DNA from 2 places in the Streptomyces sp. NPDC090077 genome. Region 2 is predicted to be linked to the other one. Evidence: riboswitches for the same ligand, from Rfam matches in the RefSeq annotation. Region 2 holds a riboswitch; the other holds the start of a gene.
The links. Region 2 has a riboswitch for glycine ahead of gcvP (aminomethyl-transferring glycine dehydrogenase). Riboswitches for the same ligand answer to the same signal wherever they lie in the genome.
Positions count from the first base shown of each region.

Region 1: another riboswitch for glycine. It lies ahead of gcvT (glycine cleavage system aminomethyltransferase GcvT); the one in region 2 lies ahead of gcvP (aminomethyl-transferring glycine dehydrogenase).

Region 1 is NZ_JBIVEG010000022.1:104,390-115,732, forward strand. Features, by position in the region: gene ACIPW5_RS29325 (L-serine ammonia-lyase) at 1-1,126, opposite strand, end outside; gene glyA (serine hydroxymethyltransferase) at 1,414-2,670, opposite strand; gene gcvH (glycine cleavage system protein GcvH) at 2,688-3,071, opposite strand; gene gcvT (glycine cleavage system aminomethyltransferase GcvT) at 3,151-4,266, opposite strand; glycine riboswitch at 4,447-4,550, opposite strand; gene ACIPW5_RS29345 (AAA family ATPase) at 4,759-5,418, shown strand; gene ACIPW5_RS29350 (enhanced serine sensitivity protein SseB) at 5,587-6,327, shown strand; gene ACIPW5_RS29355 (enhanced serine sensitivity protein SseB C-terminal domain-containing protein) at 6,390-7,130, shown strand; gene ACIPW5_RS29360 (ABC transporter permease) at 7,752-8,744, shown strand; gene ACIPW5_RS29365 (ABC transporter substrate-binding protein) at 8,839-10,548, shown strand; gene ACIPW5_RS29370 (ABC transporter permease) at 10,758-11,343, shown strand, end outside.
Region 2 is NZ_JBIVEG010000034.1:3,209-14,551, forward strand. Features, by position in the region: gene ACIPW5_RS34370 (sugar phosphate nucleotidyltransferase) at 1-170, shown strand, start outside; gene ACIPW5_RS34375 (DUF881 domain-containing protein) at 281-1,186, shown strand; gene ACIPW5_RS34380 (small basic family protein) at 1,183-1,515, shown strand; gene ACIPW5_RS34385 (DUF881 domain-containing protein) at 1,521-2,420, shown strand; gene ACIPW5_RS34390 (FHA domain-containing protein) at 2,551-3,444, shown strand; gene ACIPW5_RS34395 (MerR family transcriptional regulator) at 3,515-4,279, shown strand; gene ACIPW5_RS34400 (bifunctional nuclease family protein) at 4,343-4,816, shown strand; gene ACIPW5_RS34405 (MerR family transcriptional regulator) at 5,000-5,638, shown strand; gene ACIPW5_RS34410 (DNA polymerase IV) at 5,706-7,109, shown strand; gene ACIPW5_RS34415 (PRC-barrel domain-containing protein) at 7,106-7,495, opposite strand; glycine riboswitch at 7,583-7,681, shown strand; gene gcvP (aminomethyl-transferring glycine dehydrogenase) at 7,877-10,762, shown strand; gene ACIPW5_RS34425 (DUF5999 family protein) at 10,891-11,079, opposite strand; gene ACIPW5_RS34430 (hypothetical protein) at 11,340-11,343, opposite strand, start outside.

The DNA.
Region 1 (11,343 bases), on a different contig from region 2:
CGGCGGCGTTCTCGACCTGCTCGGGGGTGCCGCCCAGCACCTCGGCGAGGGCGCCCGCCGCCATCGAGCAGGCGGAGCCCACCTCGCCCTGGCAGCCGACCTCGGCGCCGGAGATCGAGGCGTTCTCCTTGAAGAGCATGCCGATCGCGCCCGCGGCGAGCAGGAAGCGGACCACGCCGTCCTCGTCCGCGCCGGGCACGAAGTTCACGTAGTAGTGCAGGACGGCCGGCAGGACGCCCGCGGCGCCGTTCGTGGGGGCGGTCACCACGCGCCCGCCCGCGGCGTTCTCCTCGTTGACGGCCATCGCGTAGATCGTCGTCCACTCGCTGCGGTGCATCATCGGGTCGCCCTCGGTGCGCAGCTGGCGCGCCGTGGACGCGGCGCGGCGCTTGACGCGCAGGCCGCCCGGGAGGATGCCCTCGCGGGACATGCCGCGCGAGACGCAGGACTGCATGACCCGCCAGATCTCCAGGAGGCCCTCGCGGATCTCCTCCTCGGTGCGCCAGGCCTTCTCGTTCTCCAGCATCAGGGAGGAGATCGACAGGCCCGTCTCGTTCGCCAGGCGCAGCATCTCGTCACCCGAGCGGAAGGGGTACTTCAGCACGGTGTCGTCGAGCTTGATCCGGTCCTCGCCGACCGCGTCCTCGTCGACGACGAAGCCGCCGCCCACCGAGTAGTAGGTCTTCTCCAGCAGCGGGGCGCCGGAGGCGTCGTACGCGAAGAGGGTCATGCCGTTGGCGTGGTAGGGCAGCGAGCGGCGGCGGTGCAGGATCAGCTGGCTCGGCTCGTGGAAGTCGATCTCGTGGGCACCGCCTATGTCCGTACCCAGCAGCCGCAGCTTGCCGCTCTTGCGGATCCGCTCCACCTCGTCGTCGGCGGTCTCGACGTTCACCGTGCGGGGGGAGTGGCCCTCCAGGCCGAGCAGGACCGCCTTGGGCGTGCCGTGGCCGTGGCCGGTCGCGCCGAGGGAACCGAAGAGCTCCGCCCGCACGGCGGCCGTCTGGGCGAGGAGGCCGTCCTTCTTCAGCCGCGTCACGAACATGCGCGCCGCGCGCATCGGGCCGACCGTGTGGGAGGAGGACGGGCCGATGCCGATGGAGAAGAGGTCGAAGACGGAGATGGCCACTGGCGGACTCCCTTGTCTGCTCGTGGGGTGGAGAGGGGGCAGGGGTGTGGTGATCAAGACGGGGTGATCTGCGGATTTTGTCCGGCAGACGAGCGTAACGCGTGGAGATGAACGGTTCGCCTCCCGGACGGGGCCGCCAGGAGTGAGCCGGGTCGCGTTCCGGTGCCGGAGGGCCCGGGCGGCCCCGTCAGGGGGGTGCGGGGCGCCGGGGAGTGCCCGTACGGGTGCGGGCGGTCATGAAAAGGGCCCGGCCTTGTGGGAAACAAGGCCGGGCCCCCGGTCCGCGCCTAGAGCGACGGGTACAGCGGGAACTTCCCGGCCAGGGCCGAGACGCGCGCCTTGAGGTCGGCGGCGTCGTAGCTCGGCTTCAGCGCCTGCGCGATGATCTCGGCGACCTCGGTGAACGCCTCGGCGTCGAAGCCGCGGGTCGCGAGGGCCGGCGTGCCGATCCGCAGACCCGAGGTGACCATCGGGGGCCGCGGGTCGTTCGGGATGGCGTTGCGGTTGACCGTGATCCCGACCTCGTGGAGGCGGTCCTCGGCCTGCTGGCCGTCCAGCTCGGAGTTGCGCAGGTCGACCAGGACCAGGTGCACGTCCGTGCCGCCGGTGAGCACGTCCACGCCCACGGCCTTGACGTCGTCCTGGACCAGGCGGGCGGCGAGGATCTTCGCGCCCTCCAGGGTGCGCTCCTGGCGCTCCTTGAACTCCGGCGAGGCCGCGACCTTGAAGGAGACGGCCTTGGCCGCGATCACGTGCTCCAGCGGGCCGCCCTGCTGGCCGGGGAAGACCGCGGAGTTGATCTTCTTGGCCAGCTCCTGCGTCGACAGGATCACACCGCCGCGCGGACCGCCGAGGGTCTTGTGCGTGGTGGTGGTGACGACGTGGGCGTGCGGCACCGGGTTCGGGTGCAGGCCCGCGGCGACCAGGCCCGCGAAGTGGGCCATGTCGACCATCAGGTACGCGCCGACCTCGTCCGCGATCCGGCGGAACGCGGCGAAGTCCAGCTGGCGCGGGTAGGCGGACCAGCCGGCGACGATCAGCTGCGGCTTGGACTCCTTGGCGAGGCGCTCGACCTCGGCCATGTCGACCTGGCCGTCCTCGCCGACGTGGTACGGGACCACGTTGTAGAGCTTGCCGGAGAAGTTGATCTTCATGCCGTGGGTCAGGTGACCGCCGTGGGCCAGGTTCAGGCCCATGATCGTGTCGCCCGGCTTCAGCAGCGCGAACATCGCGGCGGCGTTCGCCTGCGCACCGGAGTGCGGCTGGACGTTCGCGGCCTCGGCACCGAACAGCGCCTTGATGCGGTCGATCGCGATCTGCTCGACCACGTCGACGTGCTCGCAGCCGCCGTAGTAGCGGCGGCCCGGGTAGCCCTCGGCGTACTTGTTGGTCAGGACCGAGCCCTGGGCCTCCATGACGGCGACCGGAGCGAAGTTCTCCGACGCGATCATTTCCAGGGTCGACTGCTGGCGTACGAGCTCCGCGTCGACGGCGGCGGCGACGTCGGGGTCGAGCTCGTGGAGGGGGGTGTTCAGAACGGACATTCAGGGCCCCTGGGGTGTCAGTTGTCGGAGTGGGTGAGCGCGGCGTACTCGTCGGCGGAGAGCGCGTCCTTCGGCTCCTCCGACAGGCGCACCTTGAACAGCCAGCCACCCTCGAACGGGGCGGAGTTCACCAGCGACGGGTCGTCCACGACGTCCTGGTTGAACTCGGTGATCTCACCGGAGACGGGGGAGTACAGGTCGCTGACCGACTTGGTCGACTCCAGCTCGCCACAGGTCTCGCCCTCGGTGACGGTCTCGCCGACCTCGGGGAGCTGGGCGTAGACGACGTCACCGAGCGCGGTGGCCGCGAACTCCGTGATGCCGACCGTCGCGACGCCGTCCACGGCGTCCGACAGCCACTCGTGCTCCTTGGTGTAACGCAGCTGCTGGGGGTTGCTCATGACCTGATTCTCCTGGATGCGGGGAGGTGGATACGAATGGTGGTCTTGCGTACTGAGACGGGGGAGCCCGGTACGAGGGTTACTTCTGCCGCTTGTAGAAGGGCAGGGCCACGACCTCGTACGGCTCATGCGTACCGCGAATGTCCACGCCGACGCCGGAGGTGCCGGGCGCGGCGTGCTCCGCGTCGACGTACGCCATCGCGATCGGCTTGCCCAGCGTCGGGGACGGGGCGCCCGAGGTGACCTCGCCGATGACCTCGCCGCCGGCGACGACCGGGAAGCCGGCGCGCGGGACGCGGCGGCCCTCGGCGATCAGGCCGACCAGCTTGCGCGGCGGCTTGGTGGCCGCGACCTCGGCGGCGGCCTCCAGGGCGGCGCGGCCGACGAAGTCGCCCTCCTTCTCGAACTTCACGACCCGGCCCAGCCCGGCGTCGAAGGGAGTGAGGGCGGTGGTCAGCTCGTGCCCGTACAGCGGCATGCCCGCCTCCAGGCGCAGCGTGTCGCGGCAGGACAGGCCGGCCGGCACCAGACCGGCGCCCGCGCCCGCCTCGGTCAGCGCCTGCCACAGCTGCACGGCGTGCTCGGGGGAGACGAACAGCTCGAAGCCGTCCTCGCCGGTGTAGCCGGTACGGGCGATCAGCGCGGGCACGCCCGCGACGGTGCCCGGCAGGCCCGCGTAGTACTTCAGACCGTCCAGGTCGGCGTCCGTGAGCGACTTCAGGATGCCGGGGGACTCCGGGCCCTGGACGGCGATCAGCGCGTACGCGTCACGGTCGTCGCGGACCTCGGTGTCGAAGCCGGAGGCGCGCGCGGTGAGCGCGTCCAGCACGACCTGGGCGTTGGAGGCGTTGGCGACGACCATGTACTCGGTCTCGCCGAGGCGGTAGACGATCAGGTCGTCCAGGATCCCGCCGTCCTCCTGACAGATGTGCGTGTAGCGGGCGCGGCCGACGCCGACGGTGGAGATGTTCCCGACGAGGGCGTAGTCCAGCGCCTTCACGGCCTCCGGGCCGGTCAGCGTGATCTCGCCCATGTGGGACAGGTCGAACAGGCCGGCCTTGGTGCGCACGGCGTTGTGCTCGTCGCGCTCACTGGCGTAGCGCAGCGGCATGTCCCAGCCCGCGAAGTCGGTCATGGTCGCACCGAGCGAGCGGTGCAGCGCGTCGAGCGCGGTCAGGCGGGGGGCAGTGCTCATGGGTGTGGCTCCCGGGTCCCAGGGCATGACATGACGAGGAGGTTCCTCCCCATCTGTCATCGGAACCTGAGAGGTTCGCCGAGAGTTCCCGGAGGGGGAACGCCGACTTGCACCTTGGGTGGAGCACGCGCCGGACGTCCGTCGGGGACGGACGCGGCGGGGCTCGCTTTTCAGATCTGCCTCATCCACGCGGTACGGGGCCTGAGAGATTCAAGGGAGGTACTTGCTCCTTCGGCGCCCGGGCACGGCCTCACGGCCTGCCGGGACTCTCCCGCGCGGATTCAAGCGGCCGGTATGCAGTTTGGTGTCCAGATGGCGCACATCATTGCACGGGACGGCCGGGAGAGGGCAGAGGGGCCCGGAAGAACCTGCGGTCCGGACGGGGCCGGCCGTCCGCGCTGTGGAATGCCCGGCCGCAACCGGGGCCGTCGGATTACCGTCTCTTTACATTCAGTGGGCATGGGGCCCTCGCGGCCCGATTCGGGGGAGACGATCACTGTGCGGAGACTCGGAGTGGCTACGACGACAGGCGCCGTCGGGGCGGTCCCGGCGGCGCGGAGCACCGCCCGGCCCGCGGCGGGCGGCGGACCGGTCCGCGACCTGCGCGGACAGCCCGCGCGGCCGCACCGGCTGGGCTACGCCGCCGGGGACATCGTGGTGGTCTCCGGGCTGCCCGGCGGCGGCAAGAGCACCCTGATCAAGCGGGCCGCCGAAGCCGGCATCGACTCGCAGGACACCCGGGAGCGCTGGGAGCGCCGCATGCCGTCCCGCCTGCCGTACGCGGTGTACCGGCCGCTGGTGCGCGCCGCCCACTACGGGGGGCTCTGGCGCGAGCTGCGCTCCGGCGCCTCTGTGGTGGTCCACGACTGCGGCACCCAGCCGTGGGTCCGGGGCCTGCTGGCCGCCGTCGCCCGGCGGCGCGGGCGGGCGCTGCACCTGCTGCTGCTGGACACCACCCCCGAGGAGGCCCTGTCCGGGCAGGCGGTCCGGGGCCGGCGGGTGTCGGCGTACGCCTTCGCCCGGCACCGGGGGGCGGTGTCCCGGCTGCTGCGCGGCGCGGAGGCCGGCCGCGCCCCCCGCGGCTGCGCCTCGGTCACCCTCCTGGACCGCCCTTCGGCTGCCGCCGTCACCCGGATCACGTTCGGGAGCTGACTCCGCCCCCGGATTCCGGCCCGCGCGGCGTTCGAGCGCAACGGGGTCCGGGGGAGGGCAGGGGACCTCGCCCCGCGCAGCGGCGCAGCCCCCCGCACCCGACCCACCGGCCCCGGCCCCGATAGCCTCGGGGCCACACAAGGCGGACCCACACGGAGGCACGGGCAGATGCAGGCGCAAGGCAACGGCTGGCCGGCGAACGAGTTGGAGCAGGTGCTCGGGGCGGCGCTCGGCCGGGCGGACGCCGGCCCGCGGATCATCGAGGCGCTCGGCCGCAGCCAGGTCTGGATCCCGCTGCCGGCCGGCGGCGGCCCCGACAGCACCTCCCTCGACCTCCCCACGATGCTGATCGACGGCGCGGCGTACGTCCCCGTCTACAGCTCCGAGGCCCAGTTCCGCTTCGCGGCCGGCCCCGCCATGGACTTCGCGGTGGCCCCCGCCGTCGAGTTCGCCCGTGGCCTGCCCCCGCAGCTCGGCATCGCCGTGAACCCCGAGGGGGCCGTCGGGGTCCCGCTGCCGCCGGCCGCCGTAGCGGAGCTGTGCCGGGCCGGGCGCAGCGAGCTCGACGGCCCGGCCACCGGCGGCCGCGTCCGGCTCTTCGAGCCCGACTGGCAGGACGACCCGGTCGACTTCCTCGCCGTCGCCGCCGAGGAGTTCCGGGCCACCGGAGCCGTCGCCTCCGCCCACCGCTGCCTGGCCAGCGTCGAGGGCGGCGAGCCCCAGCTCTACATCGGAGTCCGCCTGGTGGGATGGGATCCCGAATCCCGCAGCGCCCCGCTGGAGGCGCTCGGCCGCGCCCTGGGCCGCGTACCGGCGCCCTGGCCGGTGCAGTTGATCCTGCTGGACGCCGCCGAGGACCCGGTCACGGAGTGGATTCGTGAGCGCGTACGCCCCTTCTACCTCCCGTAGCGCCGCTTAAGCTGGTCGGGACGTGTGGACGACGGGCGGACGAAGACGAAGAGGGGTACCGGGTGAGTGCGTCAGGCACGGCCGCGGCCGGGCAGGTCGAGCACATGCTGCGCCAGGTGACTCCCGGGCGCTATGAGAGCTATGAGTCATTCCTGCACGCCCTCGCCGAGGGCAGGCTGTGGATGCTCCTGTGGCAGGGGCAGCCGGGCTCACCGGACGCCCAGTACGGCGGCATGGAGGTCGAGGGGCTGGGCTACGCCCCCTGCGTGACCTCGCCGCAGGAACTGGCCGCGAGCGGCTGGAACCGCGGCTACGAGGTGGTCACGGGCCGGGACATCGCCCGCGCCCTCTACCCGGACCGCTGGGGCCTGTGGGTCAACCCGCACGCCCAGGGCGGCGGCCTCGGCATCCCCTGGGCCGACCTGCGCCGGGTCGCCACCGGCCTGGACCGGATGCCGGCGGGCCCGCTGCGGCTGTCCGAGCCGGCCCTGGAGCTCCCGCAGTTCTACGGGCTGCTGACCCAGCACGCGCACCGCACGCCGGCCGTGCGGTCGCTGCGCCGCGCCTGGGTGCAGCCCTCGCTCGGGTCCGCGTACCTCGCGGTGGGACTCGACCTGTACGACGCCTCGGCGCCCGCGCTGGAGTCCGTGCGGGAGATGATGCGCCAGTCGGTCGGCGTCGTGCCCGAGGGGGTCCCGGTGTGCACGGTCGCGCTCGCGGACGAGCACGATCCGGTGGCGATGTGGCTGCGTTCGCAGACCCGTCCCTTCTACGACCGCGAGGGGCAGGCCGCCGCCTACTGACCTCCTCAGGGGGGTGGGGAGACGCTTTCCCCGAGCTCCCTACAGGGATTTCCGGGGTGCGCCCGCACTCTGGGACGACCCCGTCCGACGGACACCAGGCCGCCGGGAACCACGGTTCCCGGCGGCCTTCGTCTTGTCCGGATTTCGCCGTAGGTGGGCGCCCAATTGGCGTGCTCCTCCCTACAGTTGGGCGTGATGTCCGTTTGCGTACCGAACGGACGGTCTTGCTCCGCTGAGCCGTGAACGGAGTCCGGATAACGGGAACCCCGGCCTCAGATCACGGTTGCGCATCCATTCATCTGCGGGTCTGGCGGCTGGTCGAGCGCCCAATGAAGACTCCCCACCCAAGAGCCGGTCAGTCCTCCAGGACCCGGTTCGGCACGTGGACTCCGCCGCTCGTCCCGACGTGGCGCTTCCGCACTTCCCGCACTTCAGCTGCACCGCACCGCACGCACCGCACCCTGCTCCACCCACAGCACGGCCGCACTGCCAGCACTGCCAGCACCTCGCACCTCGTACGCGTTCACGTGCCCCGAGCACGGGAGCGCCACTCCGCACCAACGCCGCCACAGCGGCGGGCATGGGCCGACCACCCGTCGGCCGAGAGGGGTCCCCACCACGATGACGGCACCACTGCACGACACGGACGCGGAATCACCCGCACCCGTGTCCGTAGCCGAAGTCCCTGCCAAGGCCATCGAAGGCCGCTCGCCCGGCCGCATCGCCTGGATGCGGCTCAAGCGCGACAAGGTCGCGCTGACCGGCGGCGTGATCGTGATCCTCCTGATCCTGGTGGCGGTCTTCGCGCCGCTGATCGTGAACCTGCTGGGCCACGACCCCAACGAGTTCCACGAGGACATGATCGATCCGGACCTGGGCACACCGCTCGGCTCCTTCGGCGGCATCAGCTCCGACTTCCTGCTGGGCGTCGAACCGACCAACGGGCGCGACGTGTTCAGCCGGATCGTCTACGGCGCCCGCATCTCGCTGGTCGTCGCCTTCCTGGCGGCCTTCGTCTCGGTCGTCCTCGGCAGCCTCCTGGGCGCCCTCGCCGGGTTCCTCGGCGGCTGGGTGGACGGGGTCATCAGCCGCCTGATGGACCTGCTGCTGGCCTTCCCGCAGCTGCTGTTCACCATCGCCCTGGTCTCCGTGGTCCCCAACTCCGTCTGGGGCTTCGAGGGTTCGGGCGTCCGGATGGGCGTGCTCATCCTGGTCATCGGCTTCTTCGGCTGGCCGTACATCGGCCGCATCGTCCGGGGACAGACGATCTCCCTGCGGGAGCGCGAGTACGTCGAGGCCGCGCGCAGCCTCGGAGCCGGCCGCGGCTACATCCTCCTGAAGGAACTGCTGCCGAACCTGGTCGCGCCGATCCTCGTCTACGCGACGCTGATCATCCCGACCAACATCCTGACCGAAGCGGCCCTCAGCTTCCTGGGCGCCGGCGTCAAGCCGCCCACCGCTTCCTGGGGAAAGATGCTCTCCGACGCCGTCCCCATCTACCAGGACGACCCCATGTACATGGTGGTTCCCGGTATGACGATCTTCATCACCGTCCTGGCGTTCAACCTCTTCGGGGACGGGCTGCGTGACGCACTCGACCCCAAGGGCAGCTGAACCGCTTCTTCGATTCACCACCTATGGAGGTTGGACAACCGTGACCCGCAGAAAGCAGGCTCTCGCGATCACCGCCGTGATCGCCGCCCTCTCGATGACCGCCGCGTGCGGTGACAACGCGGCCAAGAAGGACGACAAGGCCGACGGCGACAGCGGCAAGGGCTACAGCGGTGCCGCCACCGCCGTGATCAACCCCTCGGACGCCAAGGGCGGCGAGCTCAAGCTCTGGTCCCCGCAGGACGTCGACTACCTCGACCCGGCGCGCGCCTACTACGGCTTCGTCTGGAACATGCAGCGCCTCTACGTGCGCAGCCTGCTGGCCTACGACGCCAAGCCGGGCAAGGACGGCACGAAGGTCGTCCCCGACCTCGCCGAGGCCCTGCCGGTCATCAGCAACGACGGCAAGACCTACACCCTGAAGCTCAAGGACGGGGTGAAGTTCGAGGACGGCACGCCGATCACCTCGAAGGACATCAAGTACGGCGTCGAGCGCGTCTTCGCGCAGGACGTGCTGTCCGGCGGTCCGACCTACCTGATCGACCTCCTCGACCAGGGCCAGAAGTACCCCGGCCCGTACAAGGACACCGACCCGAACAAGATGGGTCTGAAGACGGTCGAGACGCCGGACGACAAGACGATCGTCTTCAACCTGGCGAGCGCGAACTCCGACTTCAGCTACCTGCTGGCCATGCCGTCCTCCTCGCCGGTCCCGGCGGGCAAGGACACCGGCGCCACGTACACCAACAAGCCGATGTCCACCGGCCCGTACAAGGTCGAGAGCTTCACCGCCGGCAAGGGCGCGACCTTCGTCCGCAACGAGAACTGGGACCCGAAGACGGACCCGATCCGCAAGGGTCTGCCGGACAAGGTCTCCTTCACGGTCACCACCAACCCGGACGACATGGACCAGCGCCTGCTCTCGGGCGACATCGACATGGCCGTCGACGGCACCGGTGTCCAGCAGGCCGCGAAGAACAAGATCCTCAAGGACGAGAAGCTCAAGGCCAACGCGGACAACCCGTTCACGGGCTACATCCGCTACTTCGCCTTCCCGCAGACGGTCGCGCCGTTCGACAACATCGAGTGCCGCAAGGCCGTCATCTACGCGGCCGACCCGAAGTCCCTGCAGACCGCCCGTGGCGGCCCGACCAGCGGTGACCTCGGCGCGAACATGCTGCCGGCCGGTGTCCCCGGCTCGGACAAGAGCTACGACCCCTTCGGCCTGACGAAGGGCAAGCCGCAGGAGGCCAAGGCCAAGGAGGCCCTCAAGGCCTGTGGCAAGCCCGACGGCTTCGAGACCGTCATCGCGGTGCGCAACAACCGCGCCCCCGAGGTGAAGACGGCCGAGTCCCTGCAGGCCTCGCTCGCCAAGGTCGGCATCAAGGCGACCATCGACCAGTTCGACGGCAAGCTCTCCTCCTCCACGATCGGTTCGCCCGAGAACGTGAAGAAGAAGGGCTACGGCATCATCGTCATGGGCTGGGGCGCCGACTACAACTCCGGCGCGGGCTTCCTGCAGCCGCTGGTCGACGGATCGTTCATCCTGCCGAACGGCAACAACAACTACACCGAGGTCAACGACAGCGAGATCAACGGCCTGTTCGACCAGGCCGCTGCTGCCGCCACCCCGGAGGCTGCTGCTCCGTTCTACGGGACGATCAACAAGAAGGTCATGGACAAGGCGCTCTACCTGCCGATCAACTTCGACAAGGCGCTCGTCTACCACAACCCGCGCCTGACGAACGTCTTCTTCAACGAGTCCTTCGGCAAGATCGACCTCGCCACCGTGGGCATCAAGCAGTAGTCGCACAGCAGCAGAACCAGCGGGCCGCCCGGTGATGCGCCGGGCGGCCCCTGCAGCCCGGCCGACCGCCGGGCCCGCAACCGCAACTCAGCACGTAAGTAAGTGCCTTCACCGCACATGCGCTAGTCCGAAGGGCAGGTGAAGGCCGCAGGCGCTGGCCGCCGCCCCCACGAGGGGCGGCGGCCACCAGCCCCGGGCGGCCGACTGCAGTGCTCGTCTACCTCATACGGCGGCTGTTCAACGTCGCCGCCACGCTGCTGGTGGTCTCCGTGGTCACCTTCGGCATCTTCTTCGCGGTCCCGAAGCTGACCGGCAGCGATCCCGCGCTCATGTACGCAGGCCGGGAGACCAACGAGACCGCCCTGGCGGGCATCCGCGTGAAGATGGGCTTCGACAAGCCCATCTCCGAGCAGTACCTGCTCTTCGTCAAGGGCATCTTCGCCGGCCGCGACTACGACGGCGGCACCGAGATCACCCACTGTGCGGCCCCCTGCTTCGGCTACTCCTTCAAGACCGAGGCGCCCGTCTGGGAGACCATGATGGACCGGATCCCGGTCACCCTCTCGCTCGCCCTCGGGGCGGCCGTGATCTGGGTGATCGCCGGTGTGGCCACGGGCGTGGTCTCCGCACTCAAACGCCGCACCGCCATCGACCGCACCGTCATGGTCGGCGCGCTCGCAGGCGTCTCCCTGCCGATCTTCTTCACGGGCATGGTGGCCCCGGCGATCCTCGTCTACAGCCTCGGCTGGCTCGACGTCTCCAACTACCAACCCCTGACCGAGGATCCGGCGGCCT
Region 2 (11,343 bases):
ACACCACCGACGGGGTGCGCGTGGTCGAGGCCGACGGGCGGTGGGCGCTGGTGCTGCCGGACCCGGCGGAGGCGGTCACCCACCTGTGGGCCGAAGGACCCGACGACGCCTCCGCACAGGCGCTCCTCGACGAGTGGGGCGCGGTCGTGGACGGAGCCGGGCAGCACTGACCGGCGCCCGCCGCCCGGGGACGGGTGTTCCGGCGTGCCGGGTGCGGGCAGTGACCCGGCCCGGCCCGCCGGACGGGCGCATTGGGTGTTGGCGGCGGCGACATGCAACGATGTGCGGCATGTCGCAGCCGCCCAACAACCGGAGTTCGGCCACGCCGCCCGCGCGCCCGGACGCGTCCATGTCGCTGCTGACCCACGTGATGGACCACAGCCTCGACGAGGGCTATGCGGAAGCCTCCGCGCGGCGCAAGGCGGACGGTACGGCGGGGCTGCCCCGTACCCTCAAGGCCAAGCTGGGGCTCGCCGCGGGGCTGGTGCTCGCCGCGATGGTGGTGACGCTGGGTGCCGCGCAGGCGCGCGTGGCGGCGCCGGTGCTGGCCAAGGAGCGCCAGGAGCTGATCGACCGGGTGCAGCGGGCGAACGAGCACGCCGACGCCCTGGAGCGGGACACCGAGCGGCTGCGGACCGAGGTCGCCGACCGGCAGCGCGCGGCGCTGAAGCAGCAGGTCGGGCAGCAGGGCCGGCTGGTGGAACTGCTGGCGGGTGCAACCGAGGTGCACGGTCCCGGCGTCAAGCTGGTGGTGGACGATGCCAAGGGGGCCTCGTCGGGCGGCGGTGGCGGTCCGCGCGAGAGCGCCGGGTTCTCGAACACCGGCCGGGTGCGCGACCGGGACATGCAGCGGATCGTGAACGGGCTCTGGCAGTCGGGTGCGGAGGCCGTCTCGATCAACGGGCAGCGGCTGACGGCGCTGTCGGCGATCAGGGCCGCGGGTGACGCGATACTGGTCGACAACAAGCCGCTGGTGCCGCCCTACGAGGTCCTCGCGGTGGGCGACAAGAAGCGGCTCGGGACCACGTTCCAGGACTCCGTGGACGGTCAGTACCTGCACGTCCTCCAGGAGAGCTACGGGATCCGCTACAGCCTGACCCCGATGGACGAGGTGCGGCTGCCGGCGGCGTCGAGCCTGACCGTCCGCACAGCCACAGCAGCAGAGCCGAAGAAGGGTGCATCGTGATCGCGGTACTGGGCCTCTTGGCCGGAGTGGTGGTCGGGCTTCTGGTCCGGCCCGAGGTGCCGGCCGTGGTGGAGCCTTATCTGCCGATCGCCGTGGTCGCCGCGCTCGACGCGGTGTTCGGCGGTCTGCGCGCGATGCTGGACGGGATCTTCGTCGACAAGGTCTTCGTGGTGTCGTTCCTGTCGAACGTGGTCGTGGCCGCGCTGATCGTCTTCCTCGGTGACAAGCTGGGCGTCGGCTCACAGCTGTCGACGGGCGTGGTCGTCGTCCTCGGCATCCGGATCTTCTCCAACGCCGCGGCCATCCGCCGGCACGTCTTCCGGGCGTGAGGCCGATGAGCACGGAGAACACCCCGCCGGAGGAGCCGGACGCCCCCGGGCGGTCCGAGTCCCGGCCGTCGTCCCAGCCGCCGTCCCGGCCGGAGCCGCAGCGCGAGCCGCAGCCCGAGCCCCCAGGGGCCCAGGAGCCCCCGCAGCAGCAGTCCGCACCGGCCGTGCCCGCCGAGCCGCAGGAGACCGGGCGCCAGCGCCTGGCCGCCGGGCTGTGGCCGCCCAGGCTCAGCCGGGCCCAACTGATCGTCGCGCTGCTGCTGTTCGTCCTGGGCCTCGGGCTCGCGATCCAGGTCCGGTCCAACAGCGACTCCAGCGCCCCGCTGCGCGGTGCCCGGCAGGAGGACCTCGTACGGATCCTCGATGAGCTGGACGGGCGGACCCAGCGCCTGGAGGACGAGAAGCAGCGGCTGGACGATCAGCGCAAGGAGCTGCAGAGCAGTTCCAACCAGGCCGAAGAGGCCCGCCGTCAGACGGTTGAGAAGGAACGCCAACTGGGCATCCTGGCCGGTACGGTGGCCGCACAGGGCCCGGGGATCACACTGCGGATCACCGACACCAAGGGCCAAGTGCGGTCCGACCAGCTGCTGGACACCCTCCAGGAGCTGCGGGCGGCCGGGGCGGAGGCGATCCAGATCAACGGCGTGCGCGTCGTGGCGGGCTCGTACTTCTCCGACGAGGGCGGCGGGGTCGGGATCGACGGTAAGAAGATCACACAGCCCTACGAGTTCAAGGTGATCGGCAAGCCGCAGGATCTGGAGCCCGCGCTGAACATCCCGGGAGGTGTGGTGCAGACCATGGAGAAGGAACAGGCCACGGTCGCCGTCACACGGTCGGCGAAGATCGTTGTGGATGCCTTGCGGGCTGCGAAGCAGCCTGACTACGCTCGGTCGTCATCGCCGTGATGCGCAGCGGAACGTGGACAGGCTCACGCGGGCCGATGCCTGCGGGGGGTCGACGCACGGAAGTCGCCGTGCGTGGTGGAAACTGTCTGGTGGTTACGGACGTTGTCAGAATGTCCGGGTCGGCAGGTGTGTGCATGCAGAGTTCGTCCTGCCCCACGGGCGGGTCTGTTTCGGTCAAGGGGAATCGCCCGTGAAGTTGTTTGAGAAGTTGTTCGGCAAGAAGAAGAACGAGGAAAGCGGTGCGACGCGGCATCGCGCGGGCCAGCCGGAAGGGGAAGGGCAGGGCGACAGGCCGCTCTTCCGCGACGAGGTGGCCGGCCCGGGTGGCAATGCGGGCGGGCAGGGCGCGTCGTCCGTTGACCCCGCCGGTTCCGGACGCATAGGTTTCGGTGAACCGTCAACCTCTAGTGCGGGTGGAGGGTTCGCCTCCGACCCGTATGCCACCAGTGCCTCCGCGGGGCAGCCGCGGCGCGAGGAGCCGTCCATGTCGGCCGAGCAGACGTGCGGCAGGTGCGGTCACCGCAGCGATGCGGCGAGCCGTTTCTGCTCCAACTGCGGGGCGCCGCTGCGGCCGGGTCTGACGCCGGAGCGCGCTTCGGAGACCACCTCCACGATCTCGATCTCGGGTCTGGAGGCCTACGAGGCCGAGGGGTCGGGCCAGCACGCGCCGTCCTCGCTCTCTCCCGAGGCGCAGGCCGCGGTGGAGGCGCTGCCGCCCGGCTCCGCCCTGCTGATCGTCCGGCGCGGGCCCAACTCGGGCAGCCGGTTCCTGCTGGACGGCGAACTGACGACTGCGGGCCGGCACCCGCAGAGCGACATCTTCCTGGACGACATCACCGTGTCCCGCCTGCATGTCGAATTCCGCCGGAGCCCGGAGGGCGGCTTCACCGTCGCCGACGTGGGCAGCCTCAACGGCACGTACGTGAACCGCGAGCCGATCGAGTCCGTCGCCCTGCACAACGGCGACGAGGTGCAGATCGGCAAGTACCGGCTGGTCTTCTACGCGAGCCTGCGGGGCGTCTGACCCCCTCGGACACCGTCCGGGGGGAACCCCACCCCCGGACACCCTCCGGGGGACCCCAGGGAAGGGTTCCATGCTGCGTACCCCGACGGGCGGTGCCCCGAAGAACGGCACCGCCGGCTCGGCCGGGCAGCTGGTCAGCATCGGAACGGTGCTGACCACGCTGCGGGACGAGTTCCCCGAAGTCACCATCTCGAAGATCCGCTTCCTGGAGGCGGAGGGCTTGGTCGAGCCCCGGCGCACGCCTTCCGGATACCGCAAGTTCAGCACGGACGACGTGGAACGGCTCGCGCGCATCCTGCGCCTGCAGCGCGACCACTACCTCCCGCTGAAGGTCATCCGCGAGCAGCTCGACGCGCTCGACCGCGGTGAGCAGATCCGCATCCCCGGGCCCGCCGCGCACGGTGAGTCCGTGGACGGCGGCCCGTCCGGCGGCGGGTTCGCGGACACGGGCGGTGAGCCGCCGCCGGTGGCCCGGGTGGGGCGGGCCGAGCTGATCGCGGCCGCCGAGGTGGACGAGGCCCAGCTGGTCGAGTGGGAGTCCTACGGGCTCGTCTCCGAGGCGCCGGACGGCGGGTTCGACGCCGGGACGGTCGTCGTGGCCCGGCTGATCGCCGATCTCGGCCGCTTCGGCCTCGAACCCCGCCACCTGCGGGGGATGAAGGCGGCGGCGGACCGGGAGGCCGGTCTGGTGGAGCAGCTCGTCGCCCCGCTGCGCAGGCACCGCAACCCGCAGACCAGGGCGCACGCCGAGGCCACGTCGAGGGAGCTCGCGGGGCTCTCCGTAAAGCTCCACGAGGCCTTGGTGCAGACCGCTCTCGGGCTCCGTCCGCACTGACCGGACGGTTCCCAGTGGGGCCCCGACTACCCAAACCTGCCGGGCAGGTCCTAGGGTTGCTGTGTGAACGAGCTCGACGTTGTGGGTGTCCGGGTGGAAATGCCCTCCAACCAACCGATCGTGCTCCTGCGTGAAGTGGGAGGCGACCGGTACCTCCCCATCTGGATCGGTCCTGGGGAGGCGACCGCCATTGCCTTCGCGCAGCAGGGCATGGCCCCTGCCCGGCCGCTGACGCACGACCTGTTCAAGGACGTGTTGGAGGCGGTCGGCGAGGAGCTCACCGAGGTCCGGATCACGGATCTGCGGGAGGGCGTCTTCTACGCGGAGCTGGTCTTCGCCAGCGGGGTCGAGGTGAGCGCGCGGCCGTCGGACGCCATAGCGCTCGCCCTGCGCACGGGAACGCCGATCTACGGCAGTGACGGTGTGCTGGACGACGCCGGAATCGCGATTCCCGACGAGCAGGAGGACGAGGTGGAGAAGTTCCGCGAGTTCCTCGACCAGATCTCTCCCGAGGACTTCGGCACGGGCCCCCAGTAGCCGGGCGGGCGGCCGTGCCGTCCACCGGGAACGTCAGCCCATTCGAGTAGCCTTTCCCCGCAGCGGGGTACGGGAAACCACTCTCAGGGTGATTATCACTCGGCGTGCCGAGTGTGGCGATCGTTGACGCACCCCTGGTCACTGCCTACCTTCAAGGTGGCAGGTCAAGGACGGAGGGTCGGCGTGAGGATCACGGGCGACGGTACGACCGGGGGCACCCCCGCGCGGAGCGACGGCGGGCCGTACCCGGTGCACGGCGGCGCGGTGGGTTCCGCGCACCGTCAGCCGGCGGCCGCGCCGGTCGGACCGGTGAGCGAAGGCCCCGCGCCCGAGCAGGTCGGCTACCGCGGACCGACGGCGTGCGCCGCCGCGGGGATCACCTACCGGCAGCTCGACTACTGGGCGCGCACCGGACTCGTGGAGCCGAGCGTGCGGCCCGCGTACGGTTCGGGCACCCAGCGGCTGTACAGCTTCCGCGACGTGGTCGTCCTGAAGATCGTCAAGCGCTTCCTGGACACCGGGGTGGCGTTGCAGAACATCCGCACCGCCGTGCAGCACCTGCGGGACCGGGGCTTCTCCGACCTGGACCGCATGACGCTGATGAGCGACGGTGCGACCGTCTACGAGTGCACCTCCCCGGACCAGGTGGTCAGCCTGCTCCAGGGCGGCCAGGGCGTCTTCGGCATCGCGGTGGGCGTCGTCTGGCGCGACGTCGAGAACGCGCTGTCGCAGCTGCACGGGGAGCGCGTGGACACCGGGGAGACCCTGGTCGGCCACAACCCGGCCGATGAGCTGGCGGCCCGCCGGAACCGGGCCGTCTGACGCCCTTGCGGCGCCCCGCGGGCCGGTGACCACCGTGTTGTCAGTGGCGTAGGGCAGCATCGGGGGCGTGAGAGCCGCGCCGACCATCCTGCACCTGGACATGGACGCCTTCTACGCCTCCGTGGAGCAGGCGTCGAAGCCCAGCCTGCGCGGGAAGGCCGTGATCGTCGGCGGGCTCGGGCCGCGCGGGGTCGTGGCCACCGCCTCGTACGAGGCCCGCCGGTTCGGGGTGCACTCGGCGATGCCGACCGCGCAGGCCCGCCGGCTCTGCCCGAACGGCGCCTACCTGATTCCGCGCTTCAGCCTCTACCGCGAGGTCAGCGAGCTGGTCATGGGCCTGCTGCGGGACCTGTCGCCGCTGGTGGAGCCGCTCAGCCTGGACGAGGCCTTCGTGGACCTGGAGGCGGGCGGGGCGGCCTTCGACTCCGCGGGCGCCCGCGCCGCGGGGGAGCGGCTGCGGGCCGACATCACCGCCCTCACGGGACTCAGCGGCTCGGTGGGCCTGGCCGGCTCCAAGATGCTGGCCAAGATCGCCTCCGAGGAGGCCAAGCCCGACGGGCTGCTGCTGATCGCACCGGGCACCGAGCGCGCGCTCCTCGCGCCCATGCCGGTGCGCACCCTGCCCGGGGTGGGGCCGGCCACCGGGGAGCACCTGCGCCGGGCCGGGATCACCACCGTGGGGGAGCTGGCCGAGGCCGGCGAGGACGAACTGGTGCGGATGGTGGGCCGGGCGCACGGCGTGGGGCTCCACCGGATGGCGCTGGGGCTGGACGACCGGCCGGTGGTCGCCGAGCGGGACGCGAAGTCCGTCTCGGTGGAGGACACCTTCGACGTGGACCTGCACGACCGGGTGCGGATCCGGTATGAGGTGCAGCGGCTCGCCGACCGCTGCACGGGCCGGCTGCGCGCCTCGGGGCACTCGGGACGGACCATCGTCCTGAAGGTGCGCCGGTACGACTTCTCGACGCTGACCCGCTCCGAGACGCTGCGGGGCCCCACGGACGACCCGGCGGTGGTGCGGGAGGCGGCCGCGCGGCTGCTGGAGGGCGTGGACACCACGGGCGGGGTGCGGCTGCTGGGGGTGGGCGTGACGGGGCTCGCGGACTACACCCAGGAGGACCTCTTCGCCCAGGCGCTGGCCACCGCCGGGGCGGAGGGGGCCGGGCCCGGGGCGCAGGGGCTCGAGGAGGGCCCCGCCGGGCCCGCCGGGGAAGGCGCGCCCGGGCAGCCGCCCGCGCCCGCCCCGGAGGGCGCCGGGACGGCTCCCGCGCGGCACTGGTCGGCGGGCACCGACGTGCACCACGCGGTGTACGGACCGGGGTGGGTGCAGGGCAGCGGGCTCGGCCGGGTGACCGTACGGTTCGAGCAGCCCGGATCGCCCCCGGGCCGGGTCCGCACCTTCCTGCTGGACGACCCGGAGCTGGAGCCCTCCGACCCGCTGCCGCTGGTGGGGAGGGAAGACCCCTCCTAGGGGGTGTCCTGCGGGTGGGGGCGGAAGTCCGAGGGCAGGGCCACGTCCAGGCCGTAGTGGTGGTAGAGCTGGAGCTCCTGCTCGGGGGAGAGGTGGCGGCCGACCCCGAAGTCGGGGGCGCCCTTGATCAGGGAGCGTTCGAAGGGCACGCGCAGGGCGTCGTCCACCACTTCGCTGGGCTCCAGGGGGACGAAGGCGTCACGGCCGAAGAGGCCCGTCCGGACTGCGGCCCACTCCGGGACGCCGGTGGCGTCGTCGAGGTAGACCTCGTCCACGGTGCCGATCTTGGTGCCGTTGCGGTCGAACGCCTTGCGGCCGATCAGGCTGCGGGGATCGATGTCGGTCTGCACGGTCCCTCCGTACGGTCGCGGTGGTGCACAGCTCATCCGTAATGACTACAGAAGTGCATATTTCAAGAGGGGGCCACTCGAGGGAGGGTCGAGAACCTCGCTGGTAGGCTGGGTGACGGCTGTTGACCCTGTGCGGGAGAGTCCTCCGAGTGAGTTCGACGGAGGCGCCGAAGGAGCAAATCCTCCCCGGAATCTCTCAGGCATACGTACCGCACGTGAAGAGGCCACTCTGGAAAGCAGGGGCAGTACCGGGCCCGCAGTACCGGTCCTACCCCTCACCGACGGTGAAAGCCGGAGCTCTCGGGCGAACCCCGCGGCTCCGGTGAAGCTCTCAGGTTGAGATGACAGAGGGGGAGGCCGTCCGGGTGCCCGCGCCGTGGTGCCCCTCGCAGGTCATACGACCAGGAGGCCTCCGTTATGACCGCCAACCGCATTCCGCTCTCCCAGCTCGAGCGGGGCATCCCCTTCGAACAGCGTCACATCGGCCCGGACGCCGAAGCGCAGGCCAAGATGCTCGCCCAGGTGGGCTACGGCTCCCTCGACGAGCTGACCGCCGCCGCGGTACCGGATGTGATCAAGACCGCTGACGCGCTGAACCTGCCCGAGGCGCGCACCGAAGCCGAGGTGCTCGCCGAGCTGCGCTCGCTCGCCGACCGCAACCAGGTGCTCTCCTCGATGATCGGTCTCGGCTACTACGGGACCTTCACCCCGCCGGTGATCCTCCGCAACGTCATGGAGAACCCGGCCTGGTACACGGCGTACACCCCGTACCAGCCGGAGATCTCGCAGGGCCGCCTGGAGGCGCTGCTGAACTTCCAGACGGTCGTCGCCGAGCTGACCGGCCTGCCGACCTCCGGCGCCTCGCTGCTGGACGAGGGCACCGCCGCCGCCGAGGCGATGACCCTGGCCCGCCGCGTGGGCAAGGTCAAGGGCAACGTCTTCCTCGTCGACGCCGACGCGCTGCCGCAGACCATCGCCGTGATCGAGACCCGCGCCGAGCCGATCGGCATCGAGGTCGTCGTCGCCGACCTGTCCGAGGGCATCCCCGCCGAGATCGCCGAGCGCGGCGTCTACGGCGTGCTCCTGCAGTACCCCGGCGCCTCCGGCGCGGTCCGCGCGATCAAGCCGGTCATCGACCAGGCGCACGAGCTCGGCGCGGTCGTCACCGTCTCCGCCGACCTGCTCGCCCTGACCCTGCTGACCTCCCCGGGCGAGCTGGGCGCGGACATCGCCGTCGGCACCACCCAGCGCTTCGGCGTCCCGATGGGCTTCGGCGGCCCGCACGCCGGCTACATGGCCGTCCAGGCCAAGCACGCCCGCTCGCTGCCCGGCCGCCTCGTCGGCGTCTCCGTGGACGCGGACGGCAACAAGGCCTACCGCCTGGCCCTGCAGACCCGCGAGCAGCACATCCGCCGCGAGAAGGCCACCAGCAACATCTGCACCGCGCAGGTGCTGCTCGCCGTCATGGCCGGCATGTACGCCGTCTACCACGGCCCGGACGGCCTGAAGACGATCGCCGGCCGCACCCACCGCTACGCCGCCCTGCTCGCCGCGGGCCTGACGGCCGGCGGGGTCGAGCTCGTGCACGGCTCCTTCTTCGACACCGTCACCGCCCACGTGCCCGGCAAGGCCGCCGAGGTCGTCGCCGCCGCCCGCCGGGGCGGGGTCAACCTGTACCAGGCCGACGCCGACCACGTCTCGGCGTCCTGTGACGAGACCACCACGCGTGCCGACCTCGAAGCGGTCTGGGCGGCCTTCGGCGTCACCGCCGACGTCGAGGCCCTGGACGGGGTCACCGCCGACGCGCTGCCCGAGGGCCTGCTGCGCTCGGACGCGTACCTGACCCACCCGGTCTTCCACCAGCACCGCTCCGAGACCGCGATGCTGCGCTACCTGCGCAAGCTCTCGGACAAGGACTACGCGCTGGACCGCGGCATGATCCCGCTGGGCTCCTGCACCATGAAGCTGAACGCGACCACCGAGATGGAGCCGGTGACCTGGCCCGAGTTCGGCCAGCTGCACCCGTTCGCGCCGGTCGAGCAGGCCGGGGGCTACCTCACGCTCATCAACGAGCTGGAGGAACGTCTCTCCGAGGTCACCGGCTACGACAAGGTCTCCATCCAGCCGAACGCCGGCTCCCAGGGCGAGCTCGCCGGTCTGCTGGCCGTCCGCGCCTACCACCGCGCGAACGGCGACGAGCAGCGCACCATCTGTCTCATCCCGTCCTCCGCGCACGGCACCAACGCCGCGAGCGCCGTGATGGCCGGCATGAAGGTCGTCGTCGTCAAGACCGCCGACGACGGCGAGGTGGACGCGGACGACCTGCGCGCCAAGATCGAGCAGTACCGCAACGAGCTCGCCGTCCTCATGATCACCTACCCGTCGACGCACGGCGTGTTCGAGGAGCACGTCGCCGACATCTGCGCCCAGGTGCACGAGGCCGGCGGCCAGGTGTACGTGGACGGCGCCAACCTGAACGCCCTGGTGGGTCTGGCCAAGCCGGGCCACTTCGGCGGCGACGTCTCGCACCTGAACCTGCACAAGACCTTCTGCATCCCGCACGGCGGCGGCGGCCCGGGCGTCGGCCCGGTCGGTGTCCGGGCGCACCTGGCCCCGTACCTGCCGAACCACCCGCTCCAGCCGACCGCCGGCCCCGAGACGGGCGTCGGCCCGATCTCCGCCGCGCCGTGGGGCTCGGCGGGCATCCTGCCGATCTCCTGGTCGTACGTCCGCCTGATGGGCGGCGAGGGCCTCAAGCGCGCCACCCAGGTCGCGGTGCTCGGTGCCAACTACATCGCCAAGCGCCTGGAGCCCCACTACCCGGTCCTCTACACCGGTCCGGGCAACCTGGTCGCGCACGAGTGCATCATCGACCTGCGCCCGCTGTCGAAGGCCACGGGCGTGAGCGTCGACGACATCGCCAAGCGCCTGATCGACTACGGCTTCCACGCGCCGACCATGTCCTTCCCGGTGGCCGGCACGCTGATGATCGAGCCGACCGAGTCCGAGGACCTCGTCGAGATCGACCGCTTCTGCGACGCGATGATCGCCATCCGCGCCGAGATCGAGCGGGTCGCCGCCGGCGAGTGGCCGGTGGACGACAACCCGCTGGCCAACGCCCCGCACACCGCCGCGGCGCTCGGCGGCGAGTGGAACCACCCGTACGGCCGCGACGAGGCCGTCTTCCCGGCCGGGGTCACCGCCGCGGAGAAGTACTGGCCGCCGGTGCGCCGCATCGACGGTGCCTTCGGCGACCGGAACCTGGTCTGCTCCTGCCCGCCGCTGGACGAGTACGACAACTGAGCCGCGTCGGCGGGCCCGTCGGTGACGGGCCCGCCGGCACGGTGAGGACACGGTGAAGGGGCCGGTCCGGGAGCGTGGAGCTCCTGGACCGGCCCCTTCCGCGTCCGTGCGGTGTCTCCGGGTGCCCGTTACGCCGCCGCGAGCGGGCGGTGCGGGGCGATGATCTGTCCGTCCGGCAGCAGCTCACCGGTGTCCTCGAAGAGCAGGACGCCGTTGCACAGCAGGCTCCAGCCCTGTTCCGGGTGGTTGGCCACCGGGCGCGCGGCCTCCCGGTCGGCGGATTCTGATGACGGGCAGGCGGGCTGGTGCTGGCACATGGATGGGTTCTTTCGCTGCGGTGTGGTCTGTTCGCTACGGCTCGATGCGTGATTCATGGCCGTCCCCCTGGGTCGTCCCCGCACCTGCGGGGAGGATGTCCTCAGTGTTCCCCCAGGACGGCTGCTTCGCAGGTATTTCCCGGCAGCTGTCCTCTGGGAATGAGGACGCATCACCCGTGCGGGCGGTTCAGGCCAACTCCCCCGTCATTTCGGGTGGTTCGCATTGACCCGAGCGGACTAGGCCGAATGGGCCACTCGGGTCAA